One region of the Paenibacillus sp. LjRoot56 genome, then DNA from elsewhere that is predicted to be linked to it. Evidence: a T-box and tRNA genes for the amino acid it is inferred to sense, from the RefSeq annotation. Region 1 holds a T-box; the other holds one or more tRNA genes.
The links. The T-box of region 1 lies ahead of leuS (leucine--tRNA ligase). A T-box ahead of a tRNA ligase gene usually reads a tRNA of that ligase, here a tRNA-Leu.

Region 1 (9,186 bases):
ATATCGCGATCTCGTTTTGTGACAGCCTCAACTATTTACTAGAGGAAGAATACATTGTAGATGCTTTCCGTCAAACATGGGCGGGACTTAAGCCTGGTGGGTTATTCCTCTTTGATGTACATCCGCCACAGCAATTGTTCGCATATGCAGAATCGCAGCCCTTTTTTCTAAACGAAGACGATGTTGCTTACATATGGACAAGCGAATTAGATGAGGAACGTGTTCAGATTGAACATGATTTAACGATCTTCGTCAAGGACATCGGCCAACAGGAAACCTTCCGTCGCATTGATGAGACGCATGAACAAAGAGCATATCCCTTGCAGTGGCTGGAACAAATGCTGATCGAGGTAGGTTTTCGTGAGGTACATCAAGCAGCTGACTTTACATGGGAGCAACCAACTGAGAAGACAGAGCGCGCTTTCTTTATTGCGAAAAAATAATGCTGACGGGAATTTGCCATCGGCTTGACAGTGCGGCATTATTTTACATATAATCAAAGCTAATCAGTTGTATGGAAAGCTTAGATGAGGAATAGTACCTTGTACAGCATCTTTCAGAGAGTCGGAGTTAGGGTGTGAGCCGGCAGATGTTAGTCTTGAGAACTCGCCTCGGAGCTAGAAGGTGAACCGCCTGATCCTGGATCAGATGCGCTAGCTGGATCGTCTCACCCGCGTTAAGGGGCAGAGTGAACACAGGTGAAGAACGCCTTGTGTTAACTAGGGTGGTACCACGGGAATTATACCTCTCGTCCCTAGCGATATCCGCTAGCGATGTGAGGTTTTTTTGTGCGTATTTGCATACATGAGTAGTGAGCAACTTAAGGAGGCATGGAAGGTCATGACACAGGAATTGAAAGAAACGAAAGAACAACAGGGCTATAATCCACAAGCGATTGAACCCAAATGGCAGGCTTACTGGGATGCGAAGAAAACATTTAAGGTGTTGGAAAATTCGGATAAGCCGAAATTCTATGCCTTGGATATGTTCCCATACCCATCAGGAGCTGGCTTGCACGTAGGTCATCCAGAAGGCTACACAGCGACAGATATCGTTTCCCGTTTTAAACGGATGAGAGGCTTTAATGTCCTTCACCCAATGGGCTGGGATGCGTTCGGACTTCCTGCTGAGCAATATGCCTTAGACACAGGGAATGATCCTCGCGAATTTACGAAGAAAAACATTGATACGTTCCGCCGTCAAATTAAGTCACTTGGCTTCTCCTATGATTGGGATCGGGAGATCAGCACAACGGATCCGGAGTATTACAAATGGACACAATGGATTTTCATCCAACTATATAATAAAGGACTTGCTTATGTTGATGAAGTTCCTGTTAACTGGTGTCCGGCACTTGGAACGGTACTTGCGAATGAGGAAGTCATTGACGGTTTAAGTGAACGTGGTAACCATCCAGTAATTCGGAAACCGATGCGTCAGTGGATTTTGAGAATTACGGAGTATGCGGAGCGTTTGCTTGAAGATCTTGAGGAGCTTGATTGGTCTGAGAGTATTAAAGATATGCAGCGTAACTGGATTGGTAAATCGACTGGTGCTGAGGTTCAATTCGCGATTGAAGGTCATGCGGAGAAAAGTTTAACAGTTTTCACTACCCGTCCAGATACACTCTTCGGTGCAACTTATTGTGTATTAGCGCCGGAACATGAGCTTGTAGCGCAGATCACAACTGAAGCGCAATCAGCTGCGATCAAAGAATATCAAGAGAAAGCTTCACGTAAAAGCGACTTGGAGCGTACAGATTTGGCGAAAGACAAATCCGGTGTGTTCACAGGGGCTTATGCGATCAATCCGGTTAATGACACGAAAGTGCCGATCTGGATCGCTGATTATGTCCTTGGCGGTTACGGTACTGGGGCGATCATGGCAGTTCCAGGTCACGATCAACGTGACTGGGAATTTGCGAAGCAATTTGATTTGCCAATTATCGAAGTGGTTCAAGGCGGAGACGTGGAGAAGGAAGCCTATGCAGGCGACGGCAAGCATGTGAATTCCGGTCCAATCGATGGATTGAACATTGAGCAAGGCATTAGCCACATGATCGCTTGGTTGGAGCAAAATAGCAAAGGCCGCGGCAAAGTAACGTATCGTTTGAGAGATTGGCTGTTCAGCCGTCAACGCTACTGGGGTGAGCCGATTCCGATTCTTCACCTTGAAGATGGCACCATGAAACCTGTTCCTGTGGATCAACTGCCATTATTGCTTCCACAAGTGGATGAAATCAAACCGTCGGGTACTGGGGAGTCACCGCTTGCTAACGTTTCTGAATGGGTGAATACGATTGACCCAGAAACGGGTATGAAAGCTCGTCGTGAGACGAATACGATGCCGCAATGGGCGGGAAGCTGCTGGTATTACCTGCGTTTCATCGATCCAAAGAATGATCAAGCCTTCTGTTCAGATGAGCTGCAAAAGCAATGGTTGCCAGTTGATCTATACATTGGTGGAGCGGAGCACGCAGTTCTTCACTTGCTGTACGCACGTTTCTGGCATAAAGTGCTTTATGATCTTGGTTTTGTGCATACCAAAGAGCCATTCCATAAGCTTGTTAACCAAGGGATGATTCTTGGCGAGAACATGGAGAAAATGAGTAAATCACGCGGCAATGTTGTGAATCCAGATGATATCGTGAGCGATCAAGGTGCAGATACACTTCGTATTTATGAAATGTTCATGGGACCATTGGAAGCGACTAAACCGTGGAATACAACGGGTGTAGACGGAATCTACCGTTTCTTGAATCGCGTGTGGAGACTGTTCGTTGATGACAATGGTCAAGTTCACTCCAAAATTAGCGCAGATGAGACGCTAGGCAGCGATACATTTAAACGTACATGGCACCGTTCGATCAAAAAAATTACAGAAGATTTCGATGCGCTTCGCTTCAACACAGCGATTAGTCAAATGATGATTTTCGTAAATGAAGCTTATAAAACAGAGCGCCTGCCACTGGAAGCGATGAAAAACTTCGTGCAGATGCTTTCCCCGATCGCACCTCACTTAGCAGAAGAGCTTTGGGAGAAATTAGGCGGCGTAGAATCCATTACGTACGAAGCATGGCCAGCTTATGATGAAGCATGGACCGTGGATAATGAAGTTGAAATCGTTGTTCAGATCAATGGGAAAATTGTTGATCGCGTGATGATTTCCAAAGATACAGATGAAGCAGCGATGGAGAAAATGGCTTTTGAACTCGACAAAGTCAAAGAAGCGACCGCCGGAAAGGCCGTTCGCAAATTGATTGTTGTAAAGGGTAAATTAGTCAATATCGTTGTTGGTTAAGAAATGAAGATCTAATGCATTGGGAAGGCTACTGTTTTTGCTTTAAGGTGAAAAGCTGCTCAGCCTTCTCAATGTCTTCTTCATATTTCGCATGTGTAGCACTAATTACTTGAGAAAAAACTCCGCAAAGCTCCTTTTCCAAAATACGCAAGCCCTCTGCCGTAATGCCCCCAGGAACAGATACCCGCTTTTGTAAGCTAACAGGGTTGAAGCCTCCAGTTGTAAGTAACTTTCCTGTACCTAACGTCATTTCACTTGCCAGCAATGTAGCTTCTTCTGCAGAAATACCCGTTTCCTCTACAGCCGCATCAATGAATGCTTGAATAAAGCTAGCTAGAAAAGCAGGACCACAACTAGATAAATCTGATGAAATTCTCGTATAATTCTCAGATACACGTATGGGTGTAGAGATATGTGTGAAAATATTTTCAAGCCATTCTTTATCTTCGGGCTGCATGCGATTTCCATGAATACATAACGTTGCACCACTTAAAACGTAGTTCGTGATACTCGGTATGATTTTACTAATTTTAGCTGGTAAAAGACCTTCTAAATGCTTAATCAGAATAGGACTCGTGATGGATATTATAAATTGAGAGGAAAGCACGTCCTCTTTGATTTCATCAATAACCTTTATGAATTCAGATGGTTTCACACATAAGAAAATCAAATCACTTTCACGCACGACTTCTCGATTCGTTTCAGCCACGTGCAGGCCAGGATAGTTCTCCGCAAGTAGTTCAACTTTACGTGATGTGCGATTGCTAGCAATAATTTGCTCGGGATTGAATGCCCCGGAATGAATGAATGCTTCAATCAGTATACTTCCCATACTCCCAGTACCGATGAATCCAGCTTTCATCAAGTGATCCCTCCCGATAAAATCAGTCTTTATACGAATACCAACCTATAATCGCGGTCGCTCAGCCATGAAAGGCAAGGATAGAGGTCCAAGCATCGTCTCATCCGTATTGTGACTAGTCGTGTGGTCAATAGGACGCTTTTTCATGTATATGGTTGCCCAAACGCAAATATGCTAAGAAAGAAGGTAGTATGTGGATTTATTTGGAAATAAAATAAAGAAAATTGGGCTGATTCTTGGTGCTGTCTCGCTTTTTGTTTGGGTTGTGTGGCCATTTCTACGTGGAGGACAGGCAACCATTCAAACAGCGTTCATGCCGATCAATGCCCAGATGGAAGAATTGCTTGTGCAAGGGGAGAATGAGAAAAAAGCGACAACAGGGAAAGCTGTGCCCGTCGGTAATGAAAAAGCTAAAGTAACACCAAAGGCGAGTTCGAATGAATCAACGTCATCTTCAGAAGTGATATCCAAACCCTCAAGTTCAACGGGAGCAAGCACGCAAACTTCGCCTCCATCTTCAGAGACTCATCCAACCTCCGCTGCTAGTCCTGTACCTCCTCCAATACCTACACCTCCGTCGAATGAAGCTAAAAAGGGACTTTTAGATTTAAACACGGCTACGTTGGAGCAGTTAGATAAACTGCCTGGGATCGGTGAAAGTAAAGCCAGAACTATTCTCGAGTACCGGATGAAAAAGGGACGTTTCAAGCGAGTCGAAGAACTCAAGGACGTGAAAGGGATCGGAGATAAAATGTTTGATAAGCTGAAAGGGTTGATATATGTAGGGCCAGACTAGCTCTGTCTTTTCATTTCTAGCAAAATATGAGAAAATACTAGAAATCGTTTTAACTTCGAAAATAGTAATGGAAAATCTAGTCATCAGGAGGGAGTCAATCATCATGAGCATCCGAAAAGATTGGGATACGTATTTCCTCGATATTGCCTATATGGCCTCCACACGCTCACGGTGCAACCGCAGACACGTTGGAGCGGTACTCGTTCAAGGGAAAAAGCTGCTCGGAACAGCCTATAATGGCGCACCGATGGGCGTAGCAGATTGCACGGAAGCAGGTTGTATGCTTGTTGAAGAAATCGAGCTGAAGCTCGTTGCTGATGTAGAGGAAGTCGTAAGGAAGCACCGTTGTATTCGCACTATTCATGCTGAACAGAATTTGTTGTTGTTTACCGATCGGGAAGATCGTGAGGGTTCTACCGTTTATGTGACGGATCAACCTTGCTGGACCTGTGCGAATATGTTAGCTAACAGCGGGGTGACAGAGATCGTGTTTCATCGGGGGTATCCGAAGGATCATGAAAAAGTTAGCGAGTTAATGGGAGCTAGAGGCATCTCGTTCCGTCAGATGACCGCGTATGAGCCGCCTGCAGGTACGGTATCAGAGGTAGTGAATTAATTTAGCACGCTGCCAGCTTTGACGAAGCCTAGAAAGCACGCGTTCATGCAAATGTGCTTGTTTGATTCGTATTCGACAGCTAGGGAATTAGTCATTGTGTTGACAACTCCCATAGCTGCTATACGGCAGTGCCTATGCTTGAGCGACTTACATATAAAGGTTTTACAACAGTACGGCCTGTTCTTTGTGCTTTTTAAGTTGTCGTTGTATACGAATAGCGAATAAAGCGGCAATGAAGCAGGTAAGACCAGCAATAAAGAAAGCTTGCGAGTAGCTGCCAAGCCAGTCACGCATTATACCGGCACCATACGCGGCAAAGGAGGCACCGATCTGATGAGCCACCACAATCCAGCCGAAAATCATGCCAGATTTTTCTTTACCGAATGTTTCTCCTGCAAGTTTAGCAGTTGGCGGTACGGTTGCGATCCAATCGAGTCCATAAAATACCGAGAACACGACTAGCATGTATGGAGTAGTAGCCAATGCATACGGTAAAAATATGAGGGATAAACCGCGCAGACCGTAGTACCAGAAAAGTAGCCAGCGGCTGTCGAATCGGTCAGTTAACCAGCCAGATATCGTTGTTCCGAATAAATCAAAAGCGCCCATCATGGCTAGAAGTCCGGCAGCGGCGACTTCCATCATCCCGAAATCTCCGCAAGCGGCAATGAGGTGTGTGCCGATCAAACCATTTGTCGAGAATCCACAAATGAAGAAGGTGCCCGCGAGCAGCCAAAATGTTTTATTTTTACTTGCAATAACGAGGTTCTGGATGGGGGTAAGGAATACATTGCCCTTGAAAGGCTCTGGCTTTACTACCTCTGTGGTACCGTATGGCGCTGCACCAACATCTGAAGGATTATTCTTCATCCATATGACTACCAGAATAAAGACAACTACGATAGCGGCTACCGCTGCATACATCGCATACCGCCAGCCGTAATCGGAAGTCACCTTTGCAATTAATGGGAGAAACAGTAACTGACCCGTTGCTGCACTTGCTGTTAGTATGCCAACTACGAGGCCCTTACGTTTGACGAACCATAGATTGCTGACTGTGATACCAAGCACGTTGGCCATCATTCCACTTGCAAGTCCAGAAACGACTCCCCACAGCAAATCGAACTGCCACAAGGAATTAATCAGCGGCGTGACGGCAAGGCTGGCACCCAGAACAGACAGTGCGAGCAATACAACCTTACGGATACCGAAACGCAATAAAAGTGCTGCAGAAAACGGACCAACAAGTCCATATAGCAAAATTCCGATAGAGGCCACACTTGATATAGCCGCGCGGCTCCAACCGAATTCTTCTTGGAAAGGGATCATCAAGACGCTTGGCATGGAGCGAATGCCTGCTGACACAAGTAATGTGACGAACGTTAGCAACACAATAATCCAGCCGTAATGAAACTTGCTTTTTGTTTGATTCATGATCTGCACCTCATCTTATATTTCTAATTTCTCACTGGCTGATTCCAAGGATTGCGTCAATAGAGTCGCGATTTCATCTCCAAGAATAGCCTTATAAGAACGAAGAAGTTCCTTCGATGCTGCACGAAGTGCTGGTTCGAGTTCAATTGCTTTGTCCGTGGGGAAGACGAGTACAGTTTTTCCCTTTACTTGGCGCTCCACGAGTCGTTTGTTTTCTAGCTTATCGATAAATCTGGTGAGTGTAGATGGCGTAATATAGAGCTTTTCTGAAAGTTCTTTCTGTGGAATTCCAGGTTTTGCAACAACCAGTCTGAGTAAATAACCGTAAGCAGGTGCAAGCCCTGTTGTTGCAAATGCATCGTCGGCCATTCGGCTAATGGCCCGACTTAGCCGATTCGTAGTGAAGTATAAGCATTGATGCAAAAAAGCTTCATTGTTATCCGTTTCTGTTACTTGAGTTTTTTTGTTAGTCATATATTTCCCTCCTCTTATTTTGTATGTACAACGAATATAAACCAAGTGATTTCGCCTGTCAATTGTATTTATGAAACAAGATGGATGTAGAAATGTGAACGGCATGTAGTTAAGGGGAAGAACCTCTTTCTATTGCAGCCATAGTGGCTGCGTTAGAAAGAGGTTTTTTAGTTTGGGATCGTAAGAAAGTGAAAATGAAGGAGAGATCTCCCATGAAAAGACCAGTTGTTCAAGGATGCTATCTGTGGATAAGTGGCTATGTCCTCGCGATCTATACTGAGCTTCCGTGGCTGACATGGATGACAAGCGCGCTGCTGTTAGCCGCGCTTGTCATCCTCTACGCGCTGCGTCTGCCTGGTCGGCAGCCGCTGGGCGCCTTGCTGCTGGTCGTAATAGCCTACGGCTATTATCAAGGAACCGACCAGCGCAACATCACCGCGCTGCCGCTGGCGCAGCAGCAGCAGATCAGCCCTGACGGCAGCGAGGCCACGCTGCTCGGCCGGTTTGCCAGCCCTGTCACCATTGACGGTGACAGGGCCAGCTTCACCCTGGAAGCGGAGTCCGTCCGCTTCCAGGACAACACCGCTTTCCCGCTCGGCGGGGAAAGCGTGCAGGTTTCGCTGCGCCTGATGGAGCAGGCGCAGCAGACGATCGCGTCGGGCTGGCGCCGCGGCGACGCCATCACGTTAACGGGAACGCTGCGCAGCCCGTCCCCGGCCCGCAACTTCGGCGGCTTCGACTACCGCCGATATTTGCGCCTTCACCACACCCATTGGCTGCTTTCAGCCAAAGGGGTGGATCAGGCGCAGGTGCAGCCTACGGCAGCGCACCTCAGCGTCGTCCAGCTGCTGCGCTGGAACGACGAGCTGCGCGCTGCGCTCAGCAGGCGCATGGACGTGATCTTCCCCGCGTCGCAGGCGGGATTCATGAAAAGTATGTTGATCGGCCTTACGGACGATCTGGACCCAGACCGCTTCCAGCAATTTTCACAGCTAGGACTGACACATATTTTAGCAATCTCAGGCTTGAATATTGCCGTGTTTCTAGGTGTATGCATTTGGATCTTGCGCCGTTTTAAAGTCACCAAAGAAAACTATCTGCTCATCTGCATGGGCTTGCTCCCGTTCTACGTCCTCGTGACTGGGGCATCGCCGTCCATAATCAGGGCAGGGCTAATGTCGATGATCGCCCTGTACGCAGCTCGTCGTGGAGGTATGAAAGAGGTTTTGCACATACTAGCCGTAACAGCGTGGGCTATGCTGGTATGGGACCCTTACTTTTTGCTGGATGTAAGCTTCCAGCTTTCCTTCCTAGTCACACTTGGACTCATTCTCGGTGTGCAACGAGTAACGATATTGCTCACACCTTACTTAATTTCTCCTACACTCCGAAACACCCTCGCCATCACACTCGTTTCCCAATCCGTCTCTTTTCCGGTTTCCATTTACTATTTTAATCAATTTTCCTTATTATCTTGGTTGGCGAATGCCGTGTTAGTCCCTGTAATTAGCATGATCGTGTTTCCAGCAGGCTTGGTTGCCTTAGCGCTTGGTCTAGTTTACATTCCTCTAGGTCAAAGAATTGGTCAACTCATCACTTGGCTGAATCAAGCTATTTTCTGGATAACCGATCAACTTCAGCAGATACCTCATCTCACTATGATCTGGCCATCTCCTAGTATGCCTTGGATCTGTTTTTACTATG
Region 2 (9,186 bases), on a different contig from region 1:
CCGCCAGCGTTCATGTTGCCTCAGGAAACGATAGCGCCGGATGATCTATCCGATGATGCAGAGTGAGAGAGAGGGAACTTCCACTAGAAGTTTAATTGCTGGTGTTGGGATGAAGCAAGTGGTATCGCCACACGGACGATATATGCAGATTACAAGCGAAAATCCCTTGCGAACCTTGAATTCCTCTCCGTGGGGTGGTGGTTTTGGTCACCACCGGGTGTTGATGAACCGACAAGTGGACAAGACGTATAACGAGACCGACCCGTTGGTGGAGATGGAGGCATTTATTGCTCGAGAAAGGTTGGAGCCTCAAGATACAGCTGGGATGCTCACCGCGGCGTGGGTGAATGATGTTGGATTTAGTGAGTTAGCATGGCCACTTGAGGAAGAACGTGGTGTGCAGCCTGTAGACGCGGTAAATGGGGTACATGAGGACGAATCACTTCGTGTTGCTGCATGGGTGACTGTCGGGCTGGGGAATAAAGCACGAGCAGGAGCAATATTACCAGCCACTTCGCTCTATCCAGGAACGATTAATACGATTATTGTCATCGAAGGTCATTTGACGGATGCGGCGATGGTAAATGCGGTTATTACCGCGACGGAAGCGAAAGCTGCCGCTTTGCAGTCATTGCATATTACCGTGGGTGGTCAAATCGCAACAGGAACGACGACAGATGCCGTGTTGATTGCGACTACGGGCAGAGGAACCACATTCCGCTATGCAGGTACAGCAACGACGGTGGGGTACTTGATTGGTAGAACGGTGCATGAAGCTATCCTAGCTTCTGGCCAGTTATATGAGCTTGAAATGAGCAAGCGCACTGCGGCGCATTCGCAGGGGTAACGGGCAAAGATGCGAAAGTGCACTTATTTTGTGCAGATCGGCTTAAATGACTGAGTGCGTGCGAAAAGGCAACCTTTTGGACTGAAAAGTCACCGAAGAACGTTTCGCTTTTTAAAAATGCAAAAAGAGGGCCCTCGCCAGCTTGATGGTTAGGAGCCCTCCTCGTTTGTGCAGTTGGTTTAGCTACGTTCTGCGGAACACACCATAACCGAGTCCTGCCGCTAGCGCGTCGATATCAGAGAGATCGTCATCTTCATTTTCGTTTTTGAAATTCGGATCATGGACGATCCCCTCTGCTTCACCCTCGGTCAAATGACGCTGATTGCCCGTATATTTCGGCTCTAGTGCTTTGATTTCTTCTTCATTCATAGGTCATACCTCCTTTGGGATTAGGTTTAGGAAGTGGTCACCAAATTATACCTAGTGACAAAAGTTTCATTGACGAGCTTTTGCGTCACATGGTATATTAATTTTGTAAACGCGATCATGGCGGAATTGGCAGACGCGCACGGTTCAGGTCCGTGTGGGCTTACCCCCGTGGAGGTTCGAGTCCTCTTGATCGCATCGCTCGAAACACCCTTTTCTGACTTCTCAGAGAAGGGTGTTTTCATGTCCAACAGTACCCCTGTAGCGGTTTTCATGAATTACAGGTATAATACATAGGATAGATTGTACATTTCTTTATATCTAAAGGAGCTGAATTTGATGGATAGAACCGTTACGATTACACAATCCGGCAGCTTTGCACATGTGCTTCAAACGTTTGCCATTTCCCTATTGGTTTCATTTCTTGGAACATTGATCGGAGCGATGGTTGTACCGCCATCCATGGTTATGCTTTTCGTCATTGCAGAGGTCGCGATGCTGGTAGCCGCTATCGTGATTCGTATTCGCGGCAAAAATATTGGCTACGGCTTTCTCTACGCATTTACAGCCATTTCGGGGGTAACGCTATATCCGGTCATCATGGCGTACGGCGGTCAACTGGGGGCTAGTGTGGTGTCGGGTGCTTTTTTTGCAACGGCAGCGATTTTTGGCTCATTGGCCTTCTATGCTCACCGCTCCCAACGTGACTTTAGCTTCTTAGGTGGATTCTTATTTGCAGGAACGATTGGACTTGTACTAATGAGTGTGCTCGGCATGTTCTTACACTTTGGATCCATGATGAATTTGGTATGGTCCATGGTGGGGATTCTGATCTTCAGCGGCTGGGTGCTCTATGATGTAGCACAGTATCGTAACGGTGTCGCAGCGGAAGCCGTTCCACTTGCTGCATTGAATATTTATCTTGATTTTATTAACTTGTTCCTATACATTTTGCGATTCATCGCTTCTATCGCGGGAATCAACAGAAACTAAACATCGGATCTACATTCGATGAGAAAAAAGCACGATGGCTCCGAACCACTGGAAGGTGGTGGAGTGCATCGTGCTTTTTTTGCTGCCCGGTTAAGCTTTGCCTGGCAGCTTTTTCGTATGAAAAAAAGGAATATCTCCTCGAAAGCTGCGATTGATTTCCAGCAGGGTATAGATTAACTGGGTCAAATCTGTATGGTTCATACGAATTGTTAAAGGGGAAGAATCCCGTTCTGACTTCAATCGGATCTCGAGTCTTAGATTGACTTCATCCATATAAACTTCAAGTTGCTCGGTTGCAAGCATTAGTTCCCACATTCAAACCAACACCTCTTTCTCTCTCTAGTTACTCTAGCTTATGTTTGTTGGACGAGATTAGAAGCAATTGCAACGATTCGAAAATAGGCTTTTTATTGAAATAAGCACGATTTATGCTCTTGCCTCATACAATTTAATGATCCTAATTGAAAGAGGTGAGAAGACCTATGGCAACTTGTAGCACATGGATGTATAAAGGGATTTCGCCTTCCGTATTCAGAGCATTGCAGCAGGTAGGCAGGAGGCAGGGGTTTGCTATTCCTAACACAGCATCAGGCAAATTTACGATTTCAGTCGTCAGCATGAATGTTGGCTTCCAATATGCCTGGGATACGAATGCTCAAACCTTGCTGTTGCAATGCGATAATAAGCCGATGCTGTTAGGCTGTGGCACGATAAAATCCTTTGCAGATAAAATTATTGCTGAGAGCGGCGGAAGACCAGGGTGAATGGCAATAAGTAAGCGGCCCGCCACCTGTCTTCGTGTAGTTTAAAGCCTTGTTGCTCTGGTAACAATAAGGGTAAAAGGCAGGTGGGCGTATGGCAAAAAGCGATGATCTTGTGAAGTACATAACCCAACAAGTCGTTACCTATATCGACACACCGAAGGAAGTTCGTCAACAAGCCAAGGCATCGATGAAGGAACAACGTGAGGGTTGGCAGACACGGTGGTTTGGGATGCTGCCATTAGCAACGCGGATGTTGTTTGGGCGGACGAAGTCGAGAAAATGATGAGTGTGGTTACATGTGCAAAAAGTGGCTGGTCACTTGTAGAATCTTCTACTTGTGATCAGCCACTTTTTATTGTGAAACAGATAGCAGTTTAGTTCCCTCTGATTACGGATAGATCTTCCCAAGCGCTAGCGAAGCATCCAATCCTACATACCGCGGGCCATCATGTTCGAGTATGAGATAGTTATCCCCATATATCCATTGTTGATAACCTAACACAGTTAACGGCATCGTCACCTGACCATCATACAACTCCGTGACGTAAGTTAGATCACCTTGCTGCTCAAGGGCAATCTTGAGCTCAGGCAAGGTTGACACTTGCAAGGGTGTGCCTTTAATCCAAGGCATCCGTTCATAGGGATCAAATGGGGGGCGTATCAAGCTTTGAGCAGTACCATGCGATAAATCGGTTGAGACACTCAAATCATACGCCGTGCGTGGCGTTGGGTCCTCCGTCAGCGGAAGCAATTCCCCTGATTTGGCGTCGAGATAATAGGTCTCGTCATCCAGGGCGATTTTCCAAACAGAAGTAAGGGTATCCATATATAAGCGGTCTTCAATGATCGTTTCATTTTGCACAAAATCGTCGTATAAAGTTCCTGAAGGGATGAGTTCTTGTTGTATCAAAGAGCGATACAACGTAGCTAAACTAAAGAGCGGAGATTTGCCTGTCCCATATTCGGTCAAACGGAAACCGCCAGAGTCGGTGGCATGCACAATCATGTAGCCCACTTCTTGACCTTGATCGGTGAGGATGACGACCCAACCATGGGTGCCAGGTCCAAGTGGATAGCTGTTCCAGCGTGCGTTCAGCCAACCTGCAAAACCATCTTCCTTCGCAAGCGTCGACTGCCACTTACTGATTGTTGAACCGAATGATGATGTACTCGTCAAGTCTGGTGCTGAAGCTGCTGCTTTAGGTTCCTTCACTTGCGCCTGCGTAGGGCTTGTCCCGCCTATGTTGTCAACAGCTGAAGTGTGTAAGGGCATGAAGCCAATACTGCACAAAATAATACAAGTGGCTGTCCAAGTGGTCCACGACTTCATCTTCGTTCACCTGCCTCTCGCTAACCTCTTAGTGTATGTGACTATTGTAATGCGTATGCCTTAAAAAGAATGTTAGAACCTGTTGCGGGTTATTTGCGAGGTTTTAGCGACTTGCGTCAGTTTCTGGATGCGATTCGGCTCGCATTTAAGTGAAATAGTCCGCCATTAATGACGGATACAGCAATCCGTGGCTTATGCTGCCAATCGATCTCTTCCAAGCGATTCCGACATTGAATTTCGATTTCATCTCTTTTGTCAGGTTCTGCTGCAAGTAAAAGGCCGTTGTAGTAGCCTTCCACACGATCGATTTCACTGCGATGCCGGGCATTCGCTTCATCGGCCCAGCGGTGGTCGTAGGTGCTGACCTTGCGCTCGAGCATCATTTCCAGGGCATTGATGGCCTTCGGAATTGAAATCGTATCCGGTAAAATGTGACTATTCGCAGGGAGCTTCGGCGACAGACTTTTTGTTAGCATTTGCTTATGAAAATGCTCGCGAATTTCACCGGTGCCCAGCTGAATCGCAAGGGAATGAATTTCTGTACGTTTGCGATCACAAAGAAGCTCAACCTTGTAGTTCACACAGAGCCACGTATTGTAGACGAGGGAGGCATGATACGTCGCACCTGTCGGGAAGGGTTCTTCGAATACATGTATGAACCGACCACGCTCGCGGACGATACCGAAGATCTGGTCAAGTCGTCGGCTGCCGAAAGTGACATCATCTTGTGGTACACGTGTAGTGATGGTCGTCGGAACGAAGCCGAAATAACGGCCGAGTATGCTGTCCGGCGCACTACCTGCAGGAGCACCAGCACTGCCTGTACCAGATGGCCCGTAGCCAGTGGACGGAGGGCTTTGGACAGCGGTTATAGCAGCGGGTTTCGGCTTCGTCTCCAGCTTCATTTGCTCGGGATCGATCACGAATTTATACGTCATTGTTTCCGCAGCAGCACCTGTTCGCTCAATGAAGCTCCAATAGTAAGGTCGGCCCGTCATTTCCCGATCTGCCTCGGGAGAGAGCTTAACCGTCACTGAGGCAGGTGTTTTCTCTAGAATCTGACAATCGTAGGCTTCCAGAAATCGCATCACGAACGAGTGGATGTTTCGTTTATTCATGGGCCCACCTCCATACCTTGGGAACCGCCTACAGCATCAAGAATATCTTGGAACTTGGCGCCATATTGCGGATTTTGTTCGATCTCTTCTCTTACTTCGCTGATGGAATGTCCGAGCTCATCGATTTTACGACGGATTTCCTCGCCGGAGCCGGCTTCCATCACCATGCGGAACAGGGATGTTTCAAGCGAGCCGCGTTTCTCAATTTTCTCCAAAATCGTATCCAACTGCCCAATAACTAATTCAAACATATTGATTTTCTCGTGCAATAACGAAAGGATATGTTCTTCAATGGTATTCCTTGTGGATAAGTTGTAAATGTTCACATCATGCGTTTGCCCGAGGCGATGAACCCGACCGATCCGTTGTTCCACGCGCATTGGGTTCCACGGCAGATCGAAGTTGATCATGTTGTGGCAAAATTGCAGATTAATACCCTCGCCACCCGCCTCGGTAGCTATAAGTACTTGTACCCGATTTCGGAATAAATCCATCATCCAGTCTTTTTTGCCGCGATTCATGCCACCGCGATAGGGGACGGCCGTAATCTTATGTTCCTTAAGATAGTTCAATAAATATTCTTGGGATGCCCGATACTCCGTGAAAATAATGACTTTATCATTGATGTCTTGGATAAGTCGCATCGTCGTTTCTGCTTTGCTGTTGGACTTAATGCTGCGAATAAGCTCGACGAGCTCCCAGATTTTAGGACGTACTGGCGAGTCTTCGGCTGTCTTTTTAAATAAATTCACAAGCGTAATAAATACAGCGTCTCGCGAACTGCAGACCTCACGCTGAAGCGTAATCATCGAAAGCATGGAGCTGAGATCGCCACCACTTTCGGAATAGCGTGTTCGTACGAAATTCGTAACCCCATCATAGAGCGCCTGCTCATCATCCGAGAGTGTGAGAGGAATATTACGTACAATCCGCTTCGTATAGTGAACACCCCCGTCTCCTCGACGGTTACGGATCATCACCTTAGAAAGCTCTTGCTGCAGCTGTATCTCATTCTTCGGTGTCCGTTTGCCAACAACGAAGTTGCTCTTGAAGCTGTTCTGCCCGCCAAGCTGACCTGGCTTCAGCAGAGTAATCAGGTTGTAAAGCTCTTTGAGATCGTTCTGCACAGGCGTAGCTGTGAGGAGCAGGCAGTATTTTTTGCGCAGCTCGTTGACGAACGTGTAGTTAGTCGTTTTCTTATTCTTCAGCTTGTGCGCTTCATCGACGATGAGCATATCGTATTCAAGGCCCATCACAATCTCGCGATGCGGCTCCCTTTTGGCAGTGTCCATCGAGGCGACAATGATGTCAGCTTGCTGCCACATGTAGGCTTTCTTATGCGCAACGGCAGGGATGCCGAATTTGGTATTCAATTCCCGAACCCATTGCAGCACAAGGGAAGCGGGTACAAGGATGAGTGTTTTACGGACAAGCCCGCGGATCATGTATTCTTTTAAAATTAAACCAGCTTCAATGGTCTTCCCAAGTCCAACCTCATCGGCCAAAATGGCACGTCCACGCATCTCGTTGAGCACTCGTTTCGCTGTATCAATCTGATGCGCCATAGGTTCTAAGGTCCCTAAATGCGCAAGGCATTGCATATCATCAAACGTAGAAATAAGCCCCGATTCTTCCGATTCGTAGGCAAGCTGATATAAGGTCCAGTCATCCCAAGGACCTCCTCCACGTACACGATTGTCCAGCTCGGTAAACCAGTCCCTCTCAAAATGCATATCCAGCTGTTTATGAATGGGGCGAATGTTCTCTTGCTGATCATGTTGACGCATGGCTTTGCCCTCCTAAACGTTCTGATACTGCGCCTACCCTCGCAAACGTCGCATACTTGTTAGTATGTCCAGAGAAGAATCTTTCATAACTTTTCCCATGTAAGAGTTTTACTAGGGGACGTTGTCAGAGGTCGAACGCTGAACTTGAATATGCTATGATAGAGATTAGTTTTTGGGAAAAAGTGACGTTCTACACGAAAGGAAGTCGAATGAGATGACAGCTTGGCGATTTATACATACAGGGGATCGATCTCCTGCTGAAAATATGGCTTTAGATGAAGCGATACTTACCGCACACAGTGAAGGCAAAGTTCCGCCAACGGTGCGTTTCTATGGATGGAATCCTGCTACATTATCTATTGGTTATTTTCAAAAGGCGGCAGAAGTGGATCAGGAAGCGGTAGCGAACGAGGGAATCGGATTTGTGAGACGGCCCACTGGAGGGAGAGCTGTGCTGCACGATAAAGAGCTGACGTATAGCATTATCGTAGCTGAGGATTATCCAGGCATCCCCCGCAATGTGACAGAGGCTTATCGCGTGTTGAGTGAGGGGTTATTGCAAGGGTTTCGTGCGCTAGGCCTAGCAGCAGAAATGGTGCAGTTGGCCAGCGAGGAGGAAAAAGAGAAGTATGCCTCCGCTGGCTCTGCGGCATGTTTCGATTCACCTTCATGGTACGAGTTGGTTGTGGAAGGTCGCAAAGTCGCTGGCAGCGCGCAGGTTAGGCAGAAAAACGTTGTGTTGCAGCATGGCTCGATCTTGCTGGATATGGATACGGATCAATTATTTCGGTTGCTGCGCTTCTCCAATGAGAAGGTGGCAGATCGCATGAAACAAAGCTTTCTGAAGAAAGCGGTGGCGATTAATGAATTGCTGCGTGCGCAAGGGAAAGCGGAAGTTACGCTAGGCGAAGTTGAGGAAGCGTTCCGGCGTGAAATCGGGCTAGGCCTAGGTGTCGAACTCGTCGAGTCGTCGTTGACGGACTATGAGGTTGAACTTACGGAGCGTCTTGTTTCCGAGAAATACGGCACGGATGAGTGGAATTTACGGCGTTAATGGTTGCGCAAGGTTGGCCAGGTAGAAATGCCTTGCCATGATGGTGATGTAGAATAAATGGATTTTATGTAGTTAAATTAGAAGAAATGGCTAATTATTTAAGAATAAATGGATTTATTACAGGTAATATCAGCCAATCTTGGCTGCTTGGTCAAAACTCGCTGGATTAGCTGTAGGTTCTCCAGTTATTCAAGCAATTGACTGAAAATGATCTAATATAACTGGAGTTTTTACAGTTAGCTGATTCATCGGAATACTTCCAAATAAAAGGACAGCCATTAGGTAGAATAATCTACGCTAATGACTGTCCTTCTTTAATTACCCGAGTACGACTCGGTCATCTGCTAGCTTATTGCCGCTGATGTTCTCAAACTCGCCAAGCAGCTGCGCTACCGTGAGGTTCTTCTTCCGTTCCTCGTTCACATCAAGAATGATGCGACCTTTATCCATCATGATCAGGCGGTTGCCGAGACGAATCGCTTGCTCCATATTGTGCGTGACCATGAGTGTGGTCAGCTTCATTTCGCGCACGATTTCCTCAGTCAATCGTGTGATCAGTTCAGCCCGCGCGGGATCAAGCGCGGCTGTATGTTCATCAAGCAGCAGAATCTGCGGCTCGGTGAAGGTTGCCATTAGCAAGCTGAGGGCTTGTCGCTCGCCGCCGGAGAGCAGACCGACCTTCGCGCGCAGACGGCTTTCCAAGCCGATACCGAGGCGCTGCAGCTGTTCCAGGAACAGCGCGCGCTTCCGCGCGTTGGTGCCGAAGCTGAGCCCGCGCTTCTTGCCGCGGGCATACGCCATGGCGAGATTCTCCTCGATGGTCATACGAGGAGCGGTCCCCGCCATGGGGTCTTGAAAGACGCGGCCGATCCACTGGCTGCGCTTGTACTCAGGCAGATGGTGAATAACTTCACCATTGATAGCGAC

Region 2: it has a tRNA-Leu gene. The T-box ahead of leuS (leucine--tRNA ligase) is inferred to sense a tRNA for this amino acid. The anticodon was not compared.

What each region holds. Positions count from the first base shown of each region.
Region 1 covers NZ_CAXURV020000002.1:937,479-946,664, forward strand. Annotated here, with positions in the region: gene ACSQ8O_RS16550 (class I SAM-dependent DNA methyltransferase) at 1-443, shown strand, start outside; T-box leader at 516-759, shown strand; gene leuS (leucine--tRNA ligase) at 841-3,300, shown strand; gene comER (late competence protein ComER) at 3,329-4,162, opposite strand; gene ACSQ8O_RS16565 (ComEA family DNA-binding protein) at 4,356-4,958, shown strand; gene ACSQ8O_RS16570 (deoxycytidylate deaminase) at 5,062-5,574, shown strand; gene ACSQ8O_RS16575 (MFS transporter) at 5,737-7,008, opposite strand; gene ACSQ8O_RS16580 (MarR family winged helix-turn-helix transcriptional regulator) at 7,024-7,482, opposite strand; gene ACSQ8O_RS16585 (DNA internalization-related competence protein ComEC/Rec2) at 7,695-9,186, shown strand, end outside.
Region 2 covers NZ_CAXURV020000001.1:2,927,288-2,936,473, forward strand. Annotated here, with positions in the region: gene ACSQ8O_RS13015 (hypothetical protein) at 1-66, shown strand, start outside; gene ACSQ8O_RS13020 (adenosylcobinamide amidohydrolase) at 53-847, shown strand; gene ACSQ8O_RS13025 (hypothetical protein) at 1,031-1,216, opposite strand; tRNA gene ACSQ8O_RS13030 (tRNA-Leu) at 1,328-1,411, shown strand; gene ACSQ8O_RS13035 (Bax inhibitor-1/YccA family protein) at 1,553-2,206, shown strand; gene ACSQ8O_RS13040 (hypothetical protein) at 2,297-2,521, opposite strand; gene ACSQ8O_RS13045 (hypothetical protein) at 2,710-2,970, shown strand; gene ACSQ8O_RS13050 (YqzE family protein) at 3,062-3,253, shown strand; gene ACSQ8O_RS13055 (hypothetical protein) at 3,359-4,300, opposite strand; gene ACSQ8O_RS13060 (YqhG family protein) at 4,417-5,418, opposite strand; gene ACSQ8O_RS13065 (DEAD/DEAH box helicase) at 5,415-7,205, opposite strand; gene ACSQ8O_RS13070 (lipoate--protein ligase family protein) at 7,420-8,259, shown strand; gene ACSQ8O_RS13075 (ABC transporter ATP-binding protein) at 8,578-9,186, opposite strand, start outside.